2 regions of the Kribbella amoyensis genome follow, and region 2 is predicted to be linked to the other one. Evidence: riboswitches for the same ligand, from Rfam matches in the RefSeq annotation. Region 2 holds a riboswitch; the other holds the start of a gene.
What was found. A riboswitch is a leader RNA that binds a small molecule or an ion and turns the genes downstream of it on or off. The one in region 2 is predicted to bind S-adenosylmethionine.

Region 1 (4,940 bases), 1.1 Mb from region 2:
CTGGTCCTCTCCGAACTGTTGTCGAACGCGATCCGCTACGCCCCCGCACTCCCCACCGGCGAGGTCCGCGCCACCTGGTGGGTCGACAAGGCCGGGATCCACCTCGAGGTCACCGACGGCCGCGGCGACACGGAGCCGCAGCGGATCGCCGACGCGCACCCCGAGTCCATCGGCGGCCGCGGCCTGGCCATCGTCGACGTCCTGACCAGCGACTGGGGCATCCGTACCGGCACCACCCATCGCACGGTCTACGCGGTCATCCCGCGCTGACTAACGACCGGGTGGGGGTAGCTGCAAGACTGCGGTCATGGGAAAGAAGTCGCGCAACCGCGCCAAGAACACCTCCACCGTCACGCTCGACCCGGCCGACCTGGTCGATGTCGGGCCGCGGGAGCCCTGCCCCTGTGGTTCGGGCAAGCGGTTCAAGCAGTGCCACGGGCGGGAGCAGGCGCAGGCCGCGGACACTTTCGTGGTGCGGCCGTTCGAGGGGCTGCCGGCCGAGTGCGACCTGATCGCGTTCCGCGAGATCGTCCCGGCCGGGTCCGCCGAGGTGACGCTGACCGGCGAGCACGCGGGCAAGAAGGTCAATCTGGTCACCCTGCTGCCGATGGCGATGCCGGGCCTGGTCCGCGACGACGAGTCGATCTGGATCGGCCTGCAGACGCACGCCTCCACCGGCGACCCGAGTCGCGACGTCGGCCACGCGATCACCGCCGCGCTGACCACCGAGCCGGGCAACCCGATCCAGCTCGGTGACCTGCTGAAGGACGGTCCGCGGCTGCAGGACCTGATCGACACCAGCGAGCCGATCACCGTGAAGGTGCACGAGGGCTTCGACTTCTGGGTCGGCGAGAACGTCGAGGACCCGACCGGCGAGGTCGCCGCCGGCCTCGAACGCGCCAACGCCGCCGCCTCCCCGACGGTCCGCCTGGACTCGGTCGACGCGGCGTACTGGACCCAGATCGGCGACCGCCGGTACCTGCGCTGGGTGATGCCGCACGCCGAGGACACCCTGCTCGACGCGTTGGCCCGGCTGCACGCGGCCGGCGGCTCGGCCCTCACCGACGGCAGCCGCCTGATCGGCTCGTTCCGGGCCCTCGGGGTCCTTGCCCCGGTCTGGGAGCTCCCCGCCGACGCCGAGGCCGCCGACCTGGAGAAGCCGGCCGCCGACTTCGCCGCCGCCCTCGACAAGGCGCTCGCCACCGAAGCCCCGCTCAGCACCGAAGAGCGAGCCGCCCGAGCCGGCCTGGCCAGCCGCCAGCTCACCATCCGCTGAAACCAGTGGTCCCCTGCTGCAGACGGGCAGCAGGGGACCAGCTCTATCCCGCAGCGCTCAGACCTGGACCACAATTCGGTCCGCGGTGTTCTCGTGGGGAAGGACGTTGGCCCCCACGCCGTTGGGACCGAACACCTCGTAGATGGGGACGTACGCAGCTTTGTCTGCGTGCCAGTTGTACAGGATGATCTTTCGGGCCCGGACGGCCCGCATCGACGAGATCTTGTCCTTGTACCCGGCGGGCAGGAGGTACCCGCCGGTCGCGCGAACCACGTAGCGGTCGCCAGTGCCGTGGTAGCCGTCCCACAGGCAGCCGTAGGCGTCCGCGGGGCAGTCCCACGCCGCAGTCGTAGCGGCCTCGGCGGGCGTAAGTACTGCCGTGGCAGCAGCGACCGTCGCGAGTGCGGCGGTAGTTCTGGTCAGCGATTTCTTCATGGAGTCCCTTCGTCGGTGTCTGCCGGCAATAGTTGCCGTCGGCACTGTCATGGAACTGCCGCGGATCTGCCGCCAGGACCGATGCCTTCCCGGGTTGTTGCGGAGGGCCCGGATTACCAGCCGGTGGCCCAGCCGGTTCGGGCTTTGCCTCGACGGACTTTGGGCAGGGGCTGGTTGGTGCCCTGGCTGGTGGGGCGGAGCAGGGCCAGCCGGGCTTGGAGACGGGTGCGGCGGGTCGGCCAGTCCTTGTCGATGATCGAGTACATCGCGGAGTCGCGGAGGCGATCTTCCTCACCCGGGACCCAGGAGCGGGACCAGCTCCGCAGGGTGCCCTCGTAGGTGGCGCCGACGCTCTCGATGGCGGCGCGGGAGTGCAGGTTGCGGGCATCGGTCTTCAGTCGACGCGGGCGACACCCCACTGCTCGAAGGCGTGACTGAAGAGCAGGAGCTTCGCCTCGGCGTTCACCCCCGTCCGCTGCGCCGACGCCGCGAGCCAGGTGAACCCGACCTCGATCGCGCTCAGCCCGGTACCGTCCGGCCAGGGCCGCGGATCCCAGTACGCCGTCGCGCCGATCGCCCGTCCGGTGGCCGGGTCCACCTGCGCGTACGGGGCCAGTCGCCCGGTATCGGCCCGAGCGAGCTGGGCCGCGAGGTAGTCGTCGATCTCCTGGGCCGTCGGTACCCAGGTGTACCGGTAACTGCTCCGATCCTCCTCGGCCGCGACCGCGAGATCGGCCGCGTGCCGGTACTCCAACGGCTCCAGCCGCACGAACTCCCCCACCAGCACGGGTGCCGTCAACACGAACTCGCCGGCCATCCGAGCACCGCGGCCGTCGTACCGGGCCGGATCCGCCGTCACGGAGTCGCCGGGATCCTGCTCGGGTCGTGCCGGTGTCGGGGGGCCCGCGGTGGAAGGCGGGGGAGGTTCGCCGGAGCGCATGAGACGCACGGTCCTTTCGGGTCGCGGCTTGCCCGGTACTCGGCGTACCGGACCAGGTCATCACCCGGGGCACCCCACCCGCTGCTACGAGGGTTGCCGGCCAGCGAGCCGGGGCTTCGCGCTGGCGCTCTTGACCTGTCGCGGACCTTAGCACCGGATTCGCGCCGCGGCCCGTGGATTTCCTTCCGACTTCACCACACAACCGAGCCCCGGACCAGGGCGCGGCCGGAAATGCCGAAGGGCCCGCACGAGGTGCGGGCCCTTCGGAGGCCTGGGTTGGCCCCAGGAACGTGGACGGCCCAAGTCCTGCTGACGGGGGAGCAACAGGGCCTGGGCCTAGGCATGAAGACTACTCACAAGACGGGCCGGGGACAACCCCCGATTTCACTCCGTGTGTCGCAAGGCTTACTTCACTGTGAGTGATCGCGTTCCACGGGGTGGATCGAACGACGGTCGACAGAGCGTCATCGACCCGAGTCGGCCGACCTGGTGAGCGGGTCGCGAAGGATCGGGCAGGACATGCAGCGCGGGCCGCCGCGACCGGAGCCGAGCTCGGAGCCGGAGATCCGGATGACGTCGATCCCGGACTCCTCCAGGCGGGCGTTGGTCTCGACGGTCCGCTCGTAGGCGATGCAGACCCGCGGGGCCAGGGCGAGGGTGTTGTTGCCGTCGTCCCACTGCTCGCGTTCGGCCGTGACCGGGTCGAGGCCGGTGTCGATGCGACGGAGGGTGTCGATCTCGAGCGCCTTGGCCGCCGCCACCAGGAACGGCTCCGGCTCGGCCACGTGCAGCTGGTCGCCGTCGGTCGTGACGGCGAGGGCCCGCATCTCCTCGGCCATGTTCGGGTACATCAGCACGGCGTCGACGTCGACCATCGTGCAGACGGTGTCGAGGTGCATCGTGGCCCGCTGCTGGGCGATCGGGACGGCGAGGACGGTGTGGGCCAGGTCCTTCGCGAAGACCCGGCGGGCCAGTCGTTCGACGCCGGCCGGGGTGGTCCGCTCGCCGACACCGACCGCGAGGACGCCGGGGCCGAGGGCGAGCACGTCGCCGCCTTCCACGTGCTCGAGTTGGTGGTCGTACACCTTGTCGGCGCCGGTGAAGCGCGGGTGGAACCTGTAGATCAGCTCGGTCAGCTGGGTCTCGCGGGACCGGGCCGGCATCGCCAGCGACGTCACCGCCACCGAATCGCGGATCCACACGCTGGAGTCGCGGGTGAAGAGCAGGTTCGGCAGCGGGTCGATGAGGAAGTCTTCGTGGGCGAGCAGCGAGGTGACGAGCCCACCGGCCCGGACCTCGTCGTTCCGCACGCCGGCCATCAGCGCTTCGGCCAGCCCGGCCGGGTCCAGCGAACTCATCGCGGTGCGCAGGTAGTCGCGCAGGGTGTCGCCGAGCCGGAGGTCCTCGCCGGCGCCGTCGATCGCGGTCTGCCGGGCGGCGGGGTCGGCCAGGGCCTCGGTGAGCAACTCGCCGAGGTAGAGCACCTCGACCTCGCGCTCCCGCAGGGCCTGGGCGAACGCGTCGTGCTCCTCCTGTGCCCGGCCGACCCACGGGATGCCGTCGAACAGCAGCTTGTCGTTGTTGCGTGGGGTCAGCCGGCGGAGCTCGTTGCCCGGCCGGTGCAGCATCACCGTCCGCAGCGGGCCGACCTCGCTGTCGACGCCGTAGGCCTCAGTCATGCCCGTGCCCTCTCCGTTGAGTCGCTCTCACCAAGCTACGGCAGGCTCGCTCCGAACGCGCGGACCCGCACCAATCTGTCTGATTGTCCGACAATTTCGGGCGAACGCCAAACCGGTGCCGGACGGGTCGGCCGGCGCGGCGGAGACAGATCGGCCAGCTGGCCGATGTTCCGGACCCGGGGCCGGGAACAGGATGGTGCCCACGCCGACCAGGGCGTACCGAACCGGAGGAACCAGAATGACCCAGCAGAACGCCCGCACCGTCGTCGGCAACATCACCCTCTCGCTGGACGGGCGGGTCAACGGCGCCGGCGGCGACTTCGACATGACCTGGATCGTGCCGCACGCGATCACCGAGGGCGCGCGGGACCACATGACGAAGGTGACCAGCCCGGCTACCACCGCAGTGCTCGGGCGGAAGAACTTCGAGGGCTTCGGCGGCTTCTGGCCGGCCGTGGCCGACGACGAGAACGCGGCCCCGCAGGACCGGGCCTTCTCCCGCTGGCTGAACGAGGTGGACAAGGTGGTCTTCTCCTCGACGCTGACCGAGTCGCCGTGGCAGAACTCCCGGATCGTCGACGCCGACCCGGCCACCGTGGTCCGCGAGCTC
Region 2 (4,940 bases):
CCGCCTGCACCGTGTCGGTCGCGCCGTACGCCCTGGCCAGCGCGAGCGCCTCCGGATTGGTGTCAACGGCAACAACCCGGGCGCCGAGTGCGGCCGCGATCATGACGGCGGAGAGCCCGACGCCACCACACCCGAAGATCACCACGTTCTCGTCCGCCTGGACCCGGCCGACCTGGCGGATCGCCCGGAAGGACGTGGCGAACCTGCAGCCGAGCCCGGCCGCGGTGTCGAACGACAACCCGTCCGGCAACCGGATCAGGTTCACCTCGGCGAACGGCAACGCGACGTACTCCGCGAAGGAACCCCAGTAGTTGAACCCGGGCTGCAACTGGTCGGGACAGACCTGGTGATTCCCCGCCCGGCACTGCTCGCACGTCCCACAGGCACAGATGAACGGGGTCGTCACCCGCTCGCCGATCTCCCAACCGGTGACACCCTCCCCGACCGCCGCGATCGTCCCCGCCAGCTCATGCCCAGGAACATGCGGCAGCACGATGTCCGAGTCGTGCCCCTGCCACCCATGCCAATCACTCCGGCACAACCCGGTCGCCTCGACCCGCACCAGAACCCCACCAGCCGCAACCCGCGGTACCGCCACCTCCCGAACCGAAGGCAGCACCCCGAACCCCTCAACCACCACAGCACGCATCCCCGCATGGTAAAGCCACCGACCACCACCGCAACCAGCTCGGCAAACTCCCGTCCGAGCCCGCCCCTGACGGCCAACCCGACCACTGGCAAGCTGCGCGAACCCCTGGCAAGCCACCCGAACCCCGGCGAGCCACCCGACCACTGGCGGGCTATCCGACCGGTGGCGGGCTGTCCGACCGGTGGCGGGCTGTCCGACCGCTGGCGGGCTGTGCTGGCGTCTGGCGTGCTGCAACGCGTCAGGCGTGACGTACGGCGCTAGCCGGCGCGAGTCTCACGGACAGCGCGGGGTGCTACTCATGGTCAGGACCGCGGTCGCCCACCCGGGACCGCGGACACCTTGCCGGGACCACGGGCCGGCCAGTCGGGACTGTGGACATGTTGTGGCTTGTCCGCAGTCCCCAGGTCCTGTTCAAGGTGGCCGCGCCGGCTCAGCGCCAGCTTGTGCGGCGGAGGTACGGGGCGGGGCGGGCTGGGTTTGGTCAGCCGCCTGCGACGGCCGGGATGATGGAGACCTGGCCGCCGTCCTTGATGGCGGTCTGCAGGCCTTCGGCGAAGCGGACGTCGTCGTTGTCGACGTAGACGTTGACGAAGCGGCGCAGCTCGCCCGAGTCGTCCAGGACGCGGCCCTTGATGCCGGGGTACGACGTGTCGAGGGACTCCAGCACCTCGCTCAGGGTCGTACCTTCGACGGAGACCTCGGACGCACCCTGGGTGTAGGGGCGCAGGATGGTCGGGACCCGGACGCTGACGCTCACTGCAGACCTGCTTCCACGAAGGCGTCGTACGACGCGGGGATGGTCACCTTGGGGCCGACCCGGTCGGCCACGGCGTCGAGCGTCTTGAGCCCGTCGCCGGAGTTGATGATCACCGTCTCGGCCTCGGGGTCGAGCTGGCCGGTCGCGACCAGCTTCTTCAGCGTCGCGACGGTCACCCCGCCCGCGGTCTCGGTGAAGATGCCCTCGGTCCGGGCCAGCAACTGGATGCCCTCGACAACTTCCTCGTCGGTGACGTCGGCGATCACGCCACCGGTCCGGCGGGCGACGTCGAGGACGTACGGGCCGTCGGCGGGGTTGCCGATCGCCAGCGACTTGGCGATGGTGTCGGGGCGGACCGGCTTGACCACGTCGTGCCCGTCCCGGAACGCCTGCGCCACCGGGGAGCAGCCGGTCGCCTGGGCGCCGTACACCTTGTAGTCGGTCGCGTCGACGAGACCCAGCTTGCCGAGCTCGGTGAAGCCCTTGTCGATCTTGGTCAGCTGGGAGCCGGACGCGACCGGGACGACGATCTGCTGCGGCAGCCGCCAGCCGAGCTGCTCGGCGATCTCGAAGGCGAGCGTCTTGGAGCCCTCGGAGTAGTACGGCCGGACGTTGACGTTGACGAACGCCCAGCCCTCCTCCTCGCCGGCGATCTCGGAGGCGAGCTTGTTCACGTCGTCGTAGTTGCCGTCGACGGCGACCAGCGTGCCGCCGTACACCGCGGTGGTGATGACCTTGGGCCGCTCCAGGTCCTTCGGGATGAAGACGACCGAGCGGATCCCGGCCCGCGCGGCGGCCGCGGCGACGGCGTTGGCCAGGTTGCCGGTGGAGGGGCAGGCGAAGACCTTCATGCCGAGCTCGCGGGTGGCGCTCAGGGCGGAGGCGACGACCCGGTCCTTGAACGAGTGCGTCGGGTTGCCCGAGTCGTCCTTCACCCAGAGCTTCTTCAGCCCGAGCTCGCGGGCCAGGTTGCCGGCGTCGACGAGCCGGGTGTAGCCGGGTTCGGTGTTCGGGAAGCTGGCCACGTCGGTGGGGACGGGCAGCAGCGGCTGGTAGCGCCAGATGTTCTTGGGTCCGGCCTCGATCTGTTCGCGCGTGATCGCCGGGAACTCGTACCCGACCTCGAGCGGACCGAAGCACTCCATACAGGCGTAGAACGGACCGAGCGGCGACTTCGCCCCACAGGCGCGGCAGCTCAGGTGCGTACCGTTGCCGAAGGCACCTTCGCGGATGGTGTGGGTGGACCCGGTGGCGGTCAGGCTCATGTGAGAGGTTCCCTCCCTCATCTTCCCCGGTCGCCGGATCTCGGCGCGGGACGGATTTGGCACCGGTCCCTCGCGAGCGTCTCGGGAGAGACCTCCACGGGGAGGGTTGCCGGGACGTCAACGGGCCGTTTCCCTCAGTCCCTCTGGATGAGCACTGCCGAGGTTACCGAATCGAGTCCAGATCTTGTCCCTCGATCCCAGGATTCGAGACGGCGATCTCAGCCCGCCGCCCGCTCCCGGCCGGCCCGCGAGCCGCCTGGGCGTCAGCCCGCCAGCCGGGCCCGGAAGGTCCGCCGGTACGCCGAGGGCGAGGTCCGCAGCGCCTTGCCGAAGTGGTGCCGGAACGTCACCGGGGTCGCGAACCCGGCCGCCAGCGCGATCTCCTCGACCGGCGCGTCGCCGGTCTCCAGCATCGCCAGCGCCGCCTGGATCCGCTGGGCGATCAGCCACTTGGCCGGGGTCGCCCCGGTCGCCCGGACGAAGTGCCGCAGGTACGTCCGGGGTGACAGCCCGGCCACCTCGGCCAGGTCGGGTACGCCGATCGGCTCGGCCAGGTGGTCCAGGGCCCAGGCGATGCTCCGGGCGACCGGGGCGTCGTCGGGCTTCGGCGGCATCGGGGCCTCGATGTACTGCGCCTGGCCGCCGGTCCGGTACGGCTGGATCACCAGGCGGCGGGCGACCGCGTTCGCGACGGCGGCGCCGAGATCCTGGCGGACCAGGTGCAGCGACAGGTCGAGCCCGGCCGCGCAGCCCGCACTCGTGAACACGCCACCGTCGTCGACGTAGAGCGGCTCGGGGTCCACGTCGATCGCGGGATAGCGGTCCCGCAACTGCTCGGCGTACCGCCAGTGGGTGGTCGCGCGGCGGCCGTCCAGGATCCCGGCCGCGGCGAGCGCGAACGCGCCCGAGCAGATCGACACCATCCGGGCGCCCCGCGCGTGAGCGCTGCGCAGGGCGGCCACCAGTTCGGGCGAGATCTCGGCCTGCGGATCGCGGACGCTCGGCACCACCACCGTGTCGGCCGCGGCGAAGTCGTCCAGCCCGTGCGGCGTACTGAGCGTGGCGCCGCCGATGACGCGGACCGGCTCCGGCGTCTCGGTGCAGACCTTGAGCTCGTACCAGGGCTGGTCGATGTCGGGCCAGGTGAGGCCGAACACCTCGATCACGATGCCGGCCTCGAACGCCGTCATCCCGTCGTAGGCGAGCACGGACACGGTGGATCGGGTCATGTCGAAATCTTAGCGGTAGGCGTCCTTCGCGCCACTTCTGCGCGGCGCGCCAGGCTCGGACGATAGAGGCATGTTCGAAAAACTGAAGGACTTCTTCGCCGGAATCCACGCAGCCTCCGCCATCCGGCACGGCGTCGAACCGCCGATCCGGGCCCGGACGCGCCGACCGCGGAAACGGCCGGTCGACGCACCGAAGCCGGTTCCGTTCAGTGCCCGCGTCGGCGCTCCAGCATCCGCATCAGTGGAGTCGCCGCGACCCCATGCACGACCACGCTCAGTACGACTGTGAAACCGACGGTCGCCCACAACCAGGGCAGGTCCTCCGCGAAATCCTTCCCGGCGTAGGCGAGGTAGAAGATCGAGCCGACACCCCGGATCCCGAAGGCCGCGGTGACCCAGCGCTCCGAGCGGCGCATCGAGGTGCGCTGGAGACTCAGCCAGGCGGTCAGCGGACGGAGTACGAGGATCAGGGTGGCCCCGATCGCGACGCCGGTCAGGTCGAGGGGTTCGAGCAGGCCGCCGGTCACCGCGACGCCGAGCAGCAGGAGGATTCCCCAGGTCAGGATGTGTTCGAGCTGTTCGAGGAAGCCGTGCAGCTCCTCGTGGAAGTCGTGGCTGCGCTCCTCGGCCCGCAACGTCAGGGCGGCCACGAAGACGGCCAGGAAACCGTAGCCGTGCAGGACCTCGGCCAGGCCGTAGACGCCGAGCGTCATCGCGAGGGCCAGAACCGGTTCGCGGGAGTCGGCCAGGCGGAAGCTGGGCAGCGGGGCCGAGAACGCCATCCGGCCCAGCAACCAGCCTGCGCCGGCCCCGATCGCGACCCCGATCACGGTCTTGCCGAGCAGATCCCAGGCGATCCACTCGAGGACCCAGTGACCCAGCGCGCCCTTGGTCGCGGCGAACACGGCCAGGTAGACCAGTGGGAACGCGAGCCCGTCGTTCAGGCCCGCCTCCGAGGTCAGCGCGAACCGGACCTCGTCGTCCTCCTCCGGCTCCACGTCCACACCGGTCGTCGGCCCCTGGACCTGGACGTCGGACGC

Region 1: it holds a riboswitch for S-adenosylmethionine, as region 2 does, so the genes downstream of both, FB561_RS38205 (GNAT family N-acetyltransferase) here and thrC (threonine synthase) in region 2, are expected to answer to the same signal.

The regions. Positions count from the first base shown of each region.
Region 1 covers NZ_VIVK01000001.1:1,930,425-1,935,364, forward strand. Annotated here, with positions in the region: gene FB561_RS09235 (ATP-binding protein) at 1-270, shown strand, start outside; gene FB561_RS09240 (DUF5926 family protein) at 308-1,276, shown strand; gene FB561_RS09245 (peptidase inhibitor family I36 protein) at 1,334-1,711, opposite strand; gene FB561_RS38200 (GNAT family N-acetyltransferase) at 1,825-2,130, opposite strand; gene FB561_RS38205 (GNAT family N-acetyltransferase) at 2,106-2,570, opposite strand; SAM riboswitch class IV at 2,671-2,787, opposite strand; gene FB561_RS09255 (arginine deiminase) at 3,116-4,330, opposite strand; gene FB561_RS09260 (dihydrofolate reductase family protein) at 4,569-4,940, shown strand, end outside.
Region 2 covers NZ_VIVK01000001.1:3,045,265-3,050,204, reverse strand. Annotated here, with positions in the region: gene FB561_RS14545 (zinc-dependent alcohol dehydrogenase family protein) at 1-649, opposite strand, end outside; gene FB561_RS14540 (ubiquitin-like small modifier protein 1) at 1,131-1,406, opposite strand; gene thrC (threonine synthase) at 1,403-2,671, opposite strand; SAM riboswitch class I at 2,686-2,825, opposite strand; gene FB561_RS14530 (GlxA family transcriptional regulator) at 2,935-3,900, opposite strand; gene FB561_RS14525 (cation:proton antiporter) at 4,107-4,940, opposite strand, start outside.